Regions from separate parts of the Rhodococcus sp. RS1C4 genome, predicted to be linked through region 1. Evidence: riboswitches for the same ligand, from Rfam matches in the RefSeq annotation. Region 1 holds a riboswitch; each other region holds the start of a gene.

Region 1 (3,273 bases):
AGCTCGTGCCTGCTGCCCTTCACGAAGGTCGGCGGCTTCGATCCGCACGATCGTCTCGGTGGGGGCTGCGTCGGTGATTTCGGTCCACTGCGACGGGTGGACGAGTGCTACGCGTACGGCTGAACTGTTCGACATGAAGGTGAAGTCCTTCTGGTGCAAGCAGGGATATGACGGCTGAGGCCTAGCCCGAACGCCTACACGACCCCGAGGCGGTACGGCACAGATCGACGTAGCGATCCGACCAGAGTCCGCTCTGCGACAGAGCAATTGCTGTCATGAAGCGATGCTAACCGTTTGTGTGGCGCATGGGGATCCCACGCCTGCGGCACCGTCGGCCAGATCGGGGAACGGGCGGGGATCCGGCACCGGATTCCACCATCCGCCGTCCTCCTCGTACGTCCAGGACGGTCCGTCGGTTGCGAGGGTCCGGACCGCGTCGATCAGCCTGTCGACGTCGCCTCCGGAACTGCCGAGCCCCAGGCTGGCGCGTACGGCCCCGCCTGCGTGGCCGAGCCTGGACAGCAGTGGATGCGCGCAGAACTTGCCGTCGCGCACACCGATTCCGTGCTCTGCCGACAGGTACGCGGCGATCTCGCCCGGGCCGTACCCGTCGACCGTGAATGTGACAATGCCCACAGTGTCCGGTGCGTCGTTCCAGACCGTCAGAAGGCCGACGCCGTCGATCGACGACAGACCGTCGCGCAGACGGTCGGACAGTTCGCGCTCGTGCGAGATCGATCCTGCCGACTCGTGCCGAGCCAGCGCCTCGCATGCCGTGGCCAGTGCGACGACTCCCAGGACGTTCGGAGTTCCGGCCTCGTGCCGTGCGGGCACCGGCGCCCATTCGGTCCGATCGATCGAGACCGAGCGCACGGCGCCGCCTCCGGCGAGGTATGGCTCGGCCGCGTCGAGCCAGTCCCGCTTGCCGACGAGGACGCCTGCACCGTGCGGCGCGTACAGCTTGTGGCCGGAGAACGCGAGGTAGTCGACACCCAGATCACCGATGTCGATGCGGCGATGCGGCACCAACTGCGCGCCGTCGACGAGGATGCGCGCACCGTGCGAGTGCGCGAGCTCGGCCAGTTCGCGGATCGGCAGCACCTCTCCGGTGACGTTCGACGCGCCGGTGATCGCCAGCAGCGCAGCGGGTTTCGTCTCCAGCTCGACCTCGATGCGTGTCAGCGTCTCGGCGATCGAGTCGGCGGCGACCACAACGCGACGATCCCTCCACGGCAACAGGTTCGCGTGGTGCTCGATGTCCAGCACCACGGTGTCACCCGGTACACATCCCGCGAGCAGGTTCAGCGAATCCGTGGTGTTCCTGGTGAAGACGACGACCGAATCCGGCTGTGCGCCCACGAAATCGGACACCGTCACCCGGGCCTTCTCGTACGCAGCCGTGCATACACGGGATGCGTACCCGGCTCCGCGGTGCACGCTCGAGTAGTACGGAAGCAACTCGGCGATCCGTGCGGTGACCTCGGCGAGCGCAGGCGCGCTGGCCGCGTAGTCGAAATTGGCGTATGCGCAACTCGTTCCGTCGACCAACGGGACCTGAAGGTCAGCTCCGCTGACGGCCGCGAAAGACGCACACGAGTTGTTCAGAACAGCAGTCATGACAAATAACCCCTTGTCGATCAAGGGACCCGACGTACCTGTCGGAAATCGAGTCCGCGCTTGCTGCACCGGTTTTCCGGCGCCAGCCAGGTCGTCACCCGGAGCACCCCACCGCGGAGGAGGGTTGCCGACCAGCAAGCCGGGGCTCGATGCTGGTACTCATGACCTGAAAAGAGGATGGCAAACGCGGCGAGGGATTGTCAACCTCCCAGGTAGGAAACCCTTCGACAGGGGCGAACGGGGCACTTCCTAGTAGAATCCGCGCAATGCCGAGCTACGACTTGTGTCGGAAGGGGACAGCCGAGACTGTTCACCTTCTGGACAACCGAACATGAGATAACGACGCGCGACGTTCGTTCGAATTTCGGTACCACACGAGAAGAAGGACACCCGGTTGTCTGTGCAATCACCATCGGAAACGGCCGACACCCGCAACGGGGTTCCGCCCGAGTTCCTGCGCGGTGAGCGTGCTCCACAGGAACGCACGCTCATCGACATCCTGCGGTCCACGACGTCGCAGTTTCCCGACGCACCGGCCATCGACGACGGCACCGTCTCCGTCAGCTACCGCGAACTGCTCGAGGACATCGACGAAGGCGCTCAGTGGCTGGCCAGGGCCGGCGTCCGGCGCGGCGATCGCGTCGGCATCCGGATGCCGTCCGGTTCCTTCTCCCTGTACGTCGCGATTCTGTCGATCCTGAACGCAGGCGCCGCCTACGTGCCGGTCGACGCCGACGACCCCGACGAGCGGGCCGAGCTCGTCTTCGGCGAGGCCAAGGTGACCGCCGTCGTCACGGCAGGCGGTATCGCCGCCGGTACGGCCGAGAAGCAGGACACCCCCGCCCCTGATGCTCTGACGACCCCGACTCCCGACGACGACGCGTGGGTCATCTTCACCTCCGGCTCCACCGGCACCCCGAAGGGTGTTGCGGTCAGTCATCGCAACGCGGCGGCGTTCGTCGACGCCGAAGCTCGGATGTTCATGCAGGACGATCCGCTGGGACCGGGCGACCGTGTCCTCGCCGGCTTGTCGGTGGCTTTCGACGCCTCGTGCGAGGAGATGTGGCTGGCGTGGCGGCACGGTGCATGCCTGGTGCCCGCTCCCCGGTCCCTGGTGCGCAGTGGATTCGATCTCGGGCCGTGGCTGGTGTCCCGCGACATCTCCGTCGTCTCGACCGTCCCGACGCTCGCTGCCCTGTGGCCTGCCGTCGCGTTGGAAGCCGTCCGGCTGCTGATCTTCGGCGGAGAAGCGTGCCCGCCGGAACTGGCCGAGCGCCTCGCCGTCGACGGCCGCGAGGTGTGGAACACCTACGGACCCACCGAGGCCACCGTCGTCGCCTGCGCGTCGATCATGGACGGCAAGGGACCCGTTCGGATCGGCCTCCCGCTCGACGGGTGGGATCTGGCCGTCGTCGACGGGTCGGGCCACCCTGTTGCCGTCGGCGAAGTCGGTGAGCTGGTGATCGGCGGCGTCGGCCTTGCCCGCTATCTCGACCCGGCCAAGGACGCCGAGAAGTACGCGCCGATGCCGACGCTCGGATGGGACCGCGCCTACCGCAGCGGCGACCTGGTGAAGCTCGAGCTCGAAGGCCTGCTGTTCCAGGGCCGCGCCGACGATCAGATCAAGTTGGGCGGCCGACGCATCGAGCTCGGTGA
Region 2 (3,273 bases), on a different contig from region 1:
GCCGCAGCAGAGAGTGCAGACGCGAGGACAAGAAGTCCCCGGTTGAATCTGGGCATGGTTGTTCCTTGTGTTGTGTGGGTGTGGAGGTCTAGAGAACGTGCGCGAGAAAAGCTTTGGTGCGCGGTTCCTGTGGATTGTCGAGCAGTTCGGAAGGAGTGCCTCGTTCGACGACCTGCCCGGCATCCATGAAGACGACGGTGTCGGCGATTTCCTTGGCGAATCCGACCTCGTGGGTCACGATCACCAGGGTCGCGCCTTCACGGGCCAGTCCTCGGATGACTTCGAGTACCTCTCCGACCAGCTCGGGGTCGAGGGCCGACGTCGGTTCGTCGAACAGAATCACTTTGGGACGCAGAGCAAGTGCGCGTGCGATCGCCACACGCTGCTGCTGCCCGCCCGACAGGCGTCGTGGATAGTCGTGTGCCTTGTCCTTCAACCCGACGCGCTCGAGAAGGGCGAGCGCCTCGGGTTCCACGTCGGCACGCTTGCGCTTCTGCGCGGACACCGGAGCTTCGAGCACGTTCTCGAGAACGGTCAGGTGCGGAAACAGATTGAAGTTCTGGAACACGAAACCGATCTGCGAGCGCTGCTTCAGGATGTCCTTGTTGCTGAGCTCGTGCAGTTTGTTGCCCCGACGACGGTATCCGACGAGGTCGCCGTCGACACGGACCGTTCCCTGATCGACCTTCTCGAGGTGGTTGAGGCTGCGTAACAGCGTCGACTTGCCCGACCCGGAGGGACCGATGATCACCGTCACCTCACCGGGCCGGACGACGAGGTCGACACCCTTGAGGACCTCGAGTGGTCCGTAGGACTTGTGCACGCCCCGGACCTCGACGGCGTACTTGCTGTTCTCGGTGGGCGTGGTGGCGTCGAGCGTCGTCATCGCGTTGCTCCTCCGCGCGGCGGTGCGGTGATCTCGGCAACCCGCTTGCGAATCTTCTGGATCGGTGTCAGGGGAATGGTCCGCACCGCGCCTTTGGCGTAGTGCCGTTCGACGTAGAACTGCACGACGGACAGAACCGAGGTCAAGATGATGTACCAGACCGTCGCGACCATGAGCAACGGAACGACGCGGCCGTTACGGCCGTAAATGACCTGCACCTGGTAGAACAGCTCGGCGATCGCCATGACGGACACGATCGAGGTCCCCTTGAAGAGGCTGATCACCTCGTTCGCGGCATTCGGCAGGATGCCCCGCATCGCCTGTGGCAGAACGATCTTGAAGAACTCGCGCCGCTTCGGGATACCCAGCGCGGCAGCGGCTTCGAGTTGGCCCTGGTCCACCGAGATGATGCCGGCACGGACGATCTCGGCCGAGTACGCAGCCTGATGAAGAGCAAGACCGATGATCGCGGCCGTCGATCCACTGATGACGTTGTTGACGTTGAACTCGAAGAACGCAGGACCGAAGGGAATTCCGAGCGTCAATGTCTGATACAGGTACGCGATGTTGAACCAGAACAGAAGCTGCACGATCAGCGGAATGGACCTGAACGCCCAGATGTAGAACCACGAAATGACCTGCAGAACAGGGTTGTTGGACAACCGAGCGACAGCAAGACCGATACCGATCGCGAACCCGATCAGCGTGCCCCAGAACGTCAGCTGAATCGTCAACCACAGCGCGGACATGACCGACGCCGCCGTGAAGTACTGAGCGAACGTCGTCCAATCCCAGCCCGGGTTGGTGGCCAGACCGTGGACGAACTGCGCCACGAGTACGAGAACCACCACGCTGACGATCCAGCGCCACGGGTGCCATTTCTTGGCGACGATCAGATCTTCGTCGTCGACGGTCGGTTCTGCGGCGGCGGGCCGCGCGTCCAATTGAGTCACCGGATCCACCGGGTGTGAGCATGCATGATCGAAACCTTTGCCGAGGTAAGTAGAGCGAGGGGTGGTGCGATGCGGGTAGCGCGCTAGCTACAGCAGTACGTCGCGATACGGCACAGGTCGACGTGCAGACGACGCCACTCGGTCCGGTACAGCGGTGCGCTGTTCATGTGTCCTCCATCGGTCCTGGCGGTAGCACCCACACCTACCGTGAGGCAGGGGGTTGCTGCGACGTCGTAGAGCCAAGGTCTCTCGGTCGCTCTGGATGGTGACAGGAATGTATTCGCTCGATAGTGCAACCGTCAAGTCAGCGCAACCGATTTGTGCAGCGGCGCTTGACGTTAGGGTTCGAATCACCCTGATTTCAAACCTTGCATCCAGGAAGACGGATTATTCGGAGTGCGTTGCAATCGAACACTTGTTCGAGTACCTTCGAAGCCATGGGGAAGCCGGGGGGCATCGAAGAGCGGGTACGGAGCGAGGCCGACGCGGCTGCGCATATCCTCGACGGCCTTGCAGAGTCACGCAGGGCCGAAAACCGAGCTTCGGCCGAACTGATCCGCGGCCTGTACGCACTCGGAGAGTTCAGGCTGGCCACCGAGGCGGATATCCACAGCCAGGGCGGCGAAGCGGACGTGACACTCGCGCAGCGAGCCGTCGAATGCGAGGCCTCGGTGACTCTTGCTCTGTCGCGCACAGCGACTCGCGAGAGACTGATCGTGGGCAGGGAATTTGGAGGAGCGACTCCCGGCCATCCTCGACGCATTCAGAGCGGGCGACCTCGACTATCAACGGGTTCGCACCATCGCGCTCGTGCTGTCGAAAGCGAGCGACAACACCGTCCGCGGGATCGAAGCAGATGTTCTGGCCTCTGCACGTCGGTGCAGTATCCGTCGATTGCGCGAGCGCATCTGGGCGCACTGGTTCGACTACAACGAGGCCGAAGCACTGGCGGCACGCAAGGCAACAGAATCGGAAGAACCATGCGCATCGATCAAGCACGGCGCCGACGGAATGGCCACTCTGTTCGCAAAGATGACCGCTCTCGAAGGCGTGGAATGCAATTCGGTTCTCGACGAGATCGCAGGCACGGTGATGGTCCCGGGCAACGGTGTACCCGCGCGCAAGAACAAACGCACACGCACGCCCCGACCGACCGCCCCCACCGGCGATCCACCCGACGAGCTGTATGCACCCACGTGGTGGGAAACGTACATCGGTGAGTACAGCGAATACGGCGACGTGGCCGACACCGATCGGGCTGCCTACGTGCCGTCGCTCGGTGACATCGCGCGACTGACAGACCCCACGGCACGTGCCGACGCGATTTTCCTCCGAGAACGATTCCTCGAACATCGCGCAGTCGTGACCGCGCGTGAACGCTACCGGCCGCCGCCGTTCTGACGAACAGGCGGCACGACCGAATTCAACGCTGCG
Region 3 (3,273 bases), on a different contig from region 1:
GGTTGACCGGTTCCCCGGTGTCGCTGTCGTACTTCACGAGTCCGGAGAACAAGGTCTCGGAGACCGACAGTGCGAAGTACCCGCCTGAGTTCCCGGGCACGATGGATGTCGGTTTCTGCGTCGCGACGCGGAGGATGTTGTCCGACGGCTCGCCGGACGCCTCACTGGACGAACCTCCGCCGCAGGCGGTCAGTACTACTGCTGCGACAGCGAGCAGAGCACTGCCGATCAGGGGTGTGCGTTTCATCTGTTCTTTCCATTCGACTTGCCCGAACCTGGTCAGGTTCGGTTGTGCACCGTTGTGTTTCAGACTTCGATCGGCACGCGAAGACCCGGAACGGCACCGAGCAGTTCTCGGGTGTAATCGTGTTGCGGGTTGTCGAACACCGTTGTTGTCGAGCCGTATTCGACGATCTTCCCTTTGGTCATCACGGCCACGTCGTCGGCGATCCGGCGCACGACGCCGAGGTCGTGCGAGATGAACAGGTACGTCAACCCCAGATCTGTCTGCAGTGTCTGCAGCAGGTCGAGCACCTGCGCCTGGACCAGGACGTCGAGCGCGGAAACCGGTTCGTCGCAGACGATCAGCTCGGGTTCGGCGGCGAGAGCACGGGCGATGGCGACGCGTTGGCGTTGCCCACCGGAGAGTTCACTCGGTCGCCTGCGCAACGTGGCCGCCGCAAGTCCCACAAGGTCGAGCAGCTCGACTGCACGGGCCTTGCGGGAGGATCGATCACCGATACCGAACGCAGACAGGGGCTCTCTCAAGATTCGGTCGACGGTGTACGTGGGGTCGAGCGAGGCGTACGGGTCCTGAAAGATCGGCTGGACGCGCCTGCGAAACGCACGAAGTTCGCGCCCCTTCAACGACGCGACATCGGTGCCTTCGAAGAATACGCGGCCCGCACTCGGGGTGTTCAGACCGAGGCACGACCACGCTGTCGTGCTCTTTCCCGAGCCGGATTCCCCGACGAGTGCCAGCGTCTTGCCTCGCTCGAGAACGAAGGACACGTCGTCCACCGCGGGTACTCCGCCGAAGCTCTTGGACAGGTTTCTCACTTCGAGCACGATCGACGCCTCAGCCGGGGTCGCGGCTTCTCGAACCGGCCGCGCCGAGGGGACGGATGCCAGTAGCGCCCGGGTGTAGTCGTGTTCGGGTTGGCCGAATACCGCAGCTGCAGTGCCGGATTCGACGACACGGCCGTGACGCATCACGACGATTCGATCGGCGCGTTCGGCGGCGAGCGCAAGGTCGTGCGTGACGAGAAGAATCGCGGCACCGGAACCGGCGACGACCTCGGCCAGGTTGTCGAGGATGCGCCGTTGCACGGTGACGTCGAGCGCTGAAGTGGGCTCGTCGGCAATCAACAGTGCGGGCGAATTCACCGACGCCATGGCGATCAACGCGCGCTGACGCATACCGCCCGAGAATTGGTGCGGATACTTCCGGCGCTCGGCACCGGGAAGGCCTGCACGAGTGAAGGCCGACGCAGTCTCGTCGTGCACCTCTGCGCGCGGCAGGCGCCTGTGCGCCCGCACGGCCTCGTCGACCTGGTGTCCAATTCGTAGCACCGGATCCAGGTTGGACATCGGGTCCTGGGGCACGAGGCCGATGCGGCGTCCTCTGATCGTTCGCCAGTCGTTCTCTTTCCAGCTCGTGGTGTCCGAACCGTCCACCCGAATGGTGCCGGAGGTGACGGACGCGGAACTGGGGAGCAGTCCGAGGATGGCCGATACGAGAGTGGACTTGCCGGACCCCGATTCTCCGACCACAGCGACCACTTCGCTCGGTCCGATCTGCAGGTCCACGCCGTCGACGGCGACGTGCTTGTTCTTGCCCGATCCGAACTCGACGACCAACCCGGCGATGTCGACGATGGAATTCGACTCGGGCACTGCACTTTCCGACACTGGCTGCATCCTTCGCTTCTCAACGCTTGCTCGCTTCGGTTTGAAGCGAGCCAGGTTTTGCTCGGAAGCACCCCGCCGCTGAACGAGGGTTGCTGTCCACCAGCCGAGCCATACGGTGGATCTCTGAACCGAGTTCGAAGATAGCGACTTACTGATGAGTTGTTTAATTTACATACCTATGACTATTGCCACTATCCAGTAACCACGGACGAGGTGGACCCGTCGTGACCTGCGCAAACGACCCACCGGCCGAACCATCTCATTTCGGACATCGGCTCACGTCGGAATCAGACTGAACGAATATATTGACAAACTCGGGTTACAGCGCGTCGTAGAAGAACGATGCGACTTTGGGGCCGTCCAGGCCTGAGAATCGGATGGAAACCTTCCACTCCCCCGGCGCTGGGACGACCAGGTGCTCGCTGCGCCAGATGGTTCGGTCACCGTCGTGCACAGGTTCGGTGAGTTCGACGGGCAATCGGGCGACGTTGGCGTCCACCGAGGACAGGTCGGCGCTGACGCCGACGTCGGAAGCCCCCGCACCTTCGTACGTGACGGTGAGCTGCTGGGGTCCTCGCCTGATCGAGTCGATTCCGATGTCGAGGACATCCGAGGAACCGAAGTCGAGGGTGGTGGCGATGTTCGTCGTGTACACGTCCTTGGCCGGCGTGTGCGAGGACAGGATCGAGGTCAGAGCCAGAACCGTCACGGCCACTGCGGTTTCCACGAGAAGGGTCCGGCGTCGGAATCGTCGGTACGCCAGATGTCCGAGGCCGACGGCGAACGCGACTGCGAGAACTTTGGCCAGCAACACTGCTCCGTACGACGTCCTCCACAGCGCCGGCAGCGGCTGGACCTGCAGCAGCGACAGACCGAGGCCCGCAACGACCACGAGTCCGACGTGCACCGTCGCGATGCGGTGCCATCGCTGCAGTCGGGGTGCCGCACGCAGTACGAGCAGCATCACCGCGAGGCCGCCCAGCCACACCGTCATGCCGTAGACGTGCAGGAGCGTCGCCAGGAACGCCCACGGCCATCCTCCGGCAGAGCCGCCGTGGCCGCTGAGAGTCACGGCGAGAATCGCCGCGCCGGCGTACACGAGACCGAACACGATCGGGGTGCGCCCGATTCCGGCCGCAACCATCGACAATCCCACTGCCACAAGCAAGGCCGAACCGTGCGGCGTGACGAGCACAGTACCGAGTCCGGCGGTCGAGATCTCTCGTGCGCCCCCGGATTGTTGCGCGACGAGTACGAACAGTCTGCCTGCCAGTCCGAGAGCCACTGCGAGAGCACCGATTCGGTACACCACCCGAAAACGGGTCGTACCCACCGCTGATCTCCACACGAGCAACGAGGACA

What was found. Region 1 has a riboswitch for S-adenosylmethionine ahead of CH289_RS12240 (aminotransferase class V-fold PLP-dependent enzyme). Riboswitches for the same ligand answer to the same signal wherever they lie in the genome.
Region 2: it holds a riboswitch for S-adenosylmethionine, as region 1 does, so the genes downstream of both, CH289_RS13265 (amino acid ABC transporter permease) here and CH289_RS12240 (aminotransferase class V-fold PLP-dependent enzyme) in region 1, are expected to answer to the same signal.
Region 3: it holds a riboswitch for S-adenosylmethionine, as region 1 does, so the genes downstream of both, CH289_RS05275 (ABC transporter ATP-binding protein) here and CH289_RS12240 (aminotransferase class V-fold PLP-dependent enzyme) in region 1, are expected to answer to the same signal.

Annotation. Positions count from the first base shown of each region.
Region 1 is NZ_NOXZ01000023.1:307,360-310,632, reverse strand. It holds gene CH289_RS12245 (hypothetical protein) at 1-135, opposite strand, end outside; gene CH289_RS12240 (aminotransferase class V-fold PLP-dependent enzyme) at 274-1,617, opposite strand; SAM riboswitch class IV at 1,669-1,784, opposite strand; gene CH289_RS12235 (Pls/PosA family non-ribosomal peptide synthetase) at 2,012-3,273, shown strand, end outside.
Region 2 is NZ_NOXZ01000027.1:7,297-10,569, reverse strand. It holds gene CH289_RS13275 (ABC transporter substrate-binding protein) at 1-56, opposite strand, end outside; gene CH289_RS13270 (amino acid ABC transporter ATP-binding protein) at 89-886, opposite strand; gene CH289_RS13265 (amino acid ABC transporter permease) at 883-1,848, opposite strand; SAM riboswitch class I at 2,011-2,108, opposite strand; gene CH289_RS13260 (DUF222 domain-containing protein) at 2,569-3,240, shown strand; gene CH289_RS13255 (amidohydrolase) at 3,219-3,273, opposite strand, start outside.
Region 3 is NZ_NOXZ01000014.1:3,638-6,910, forward strand. It holds gene CH289_RS05270 (peptide ABC transporter substrate-binding protein) at 1-247, opposite strand, end outside; gene CH289_RS05275 (ABC transporter ATP-binding protein) at 307-1,920, opposite strand; SAM riboswitch class IV at 1,929-2,041, opposite strand; gene CH289_RS05280 (copper resistance CopC/CopD family protein) at 2,231-3,273, opposite strand, start outside.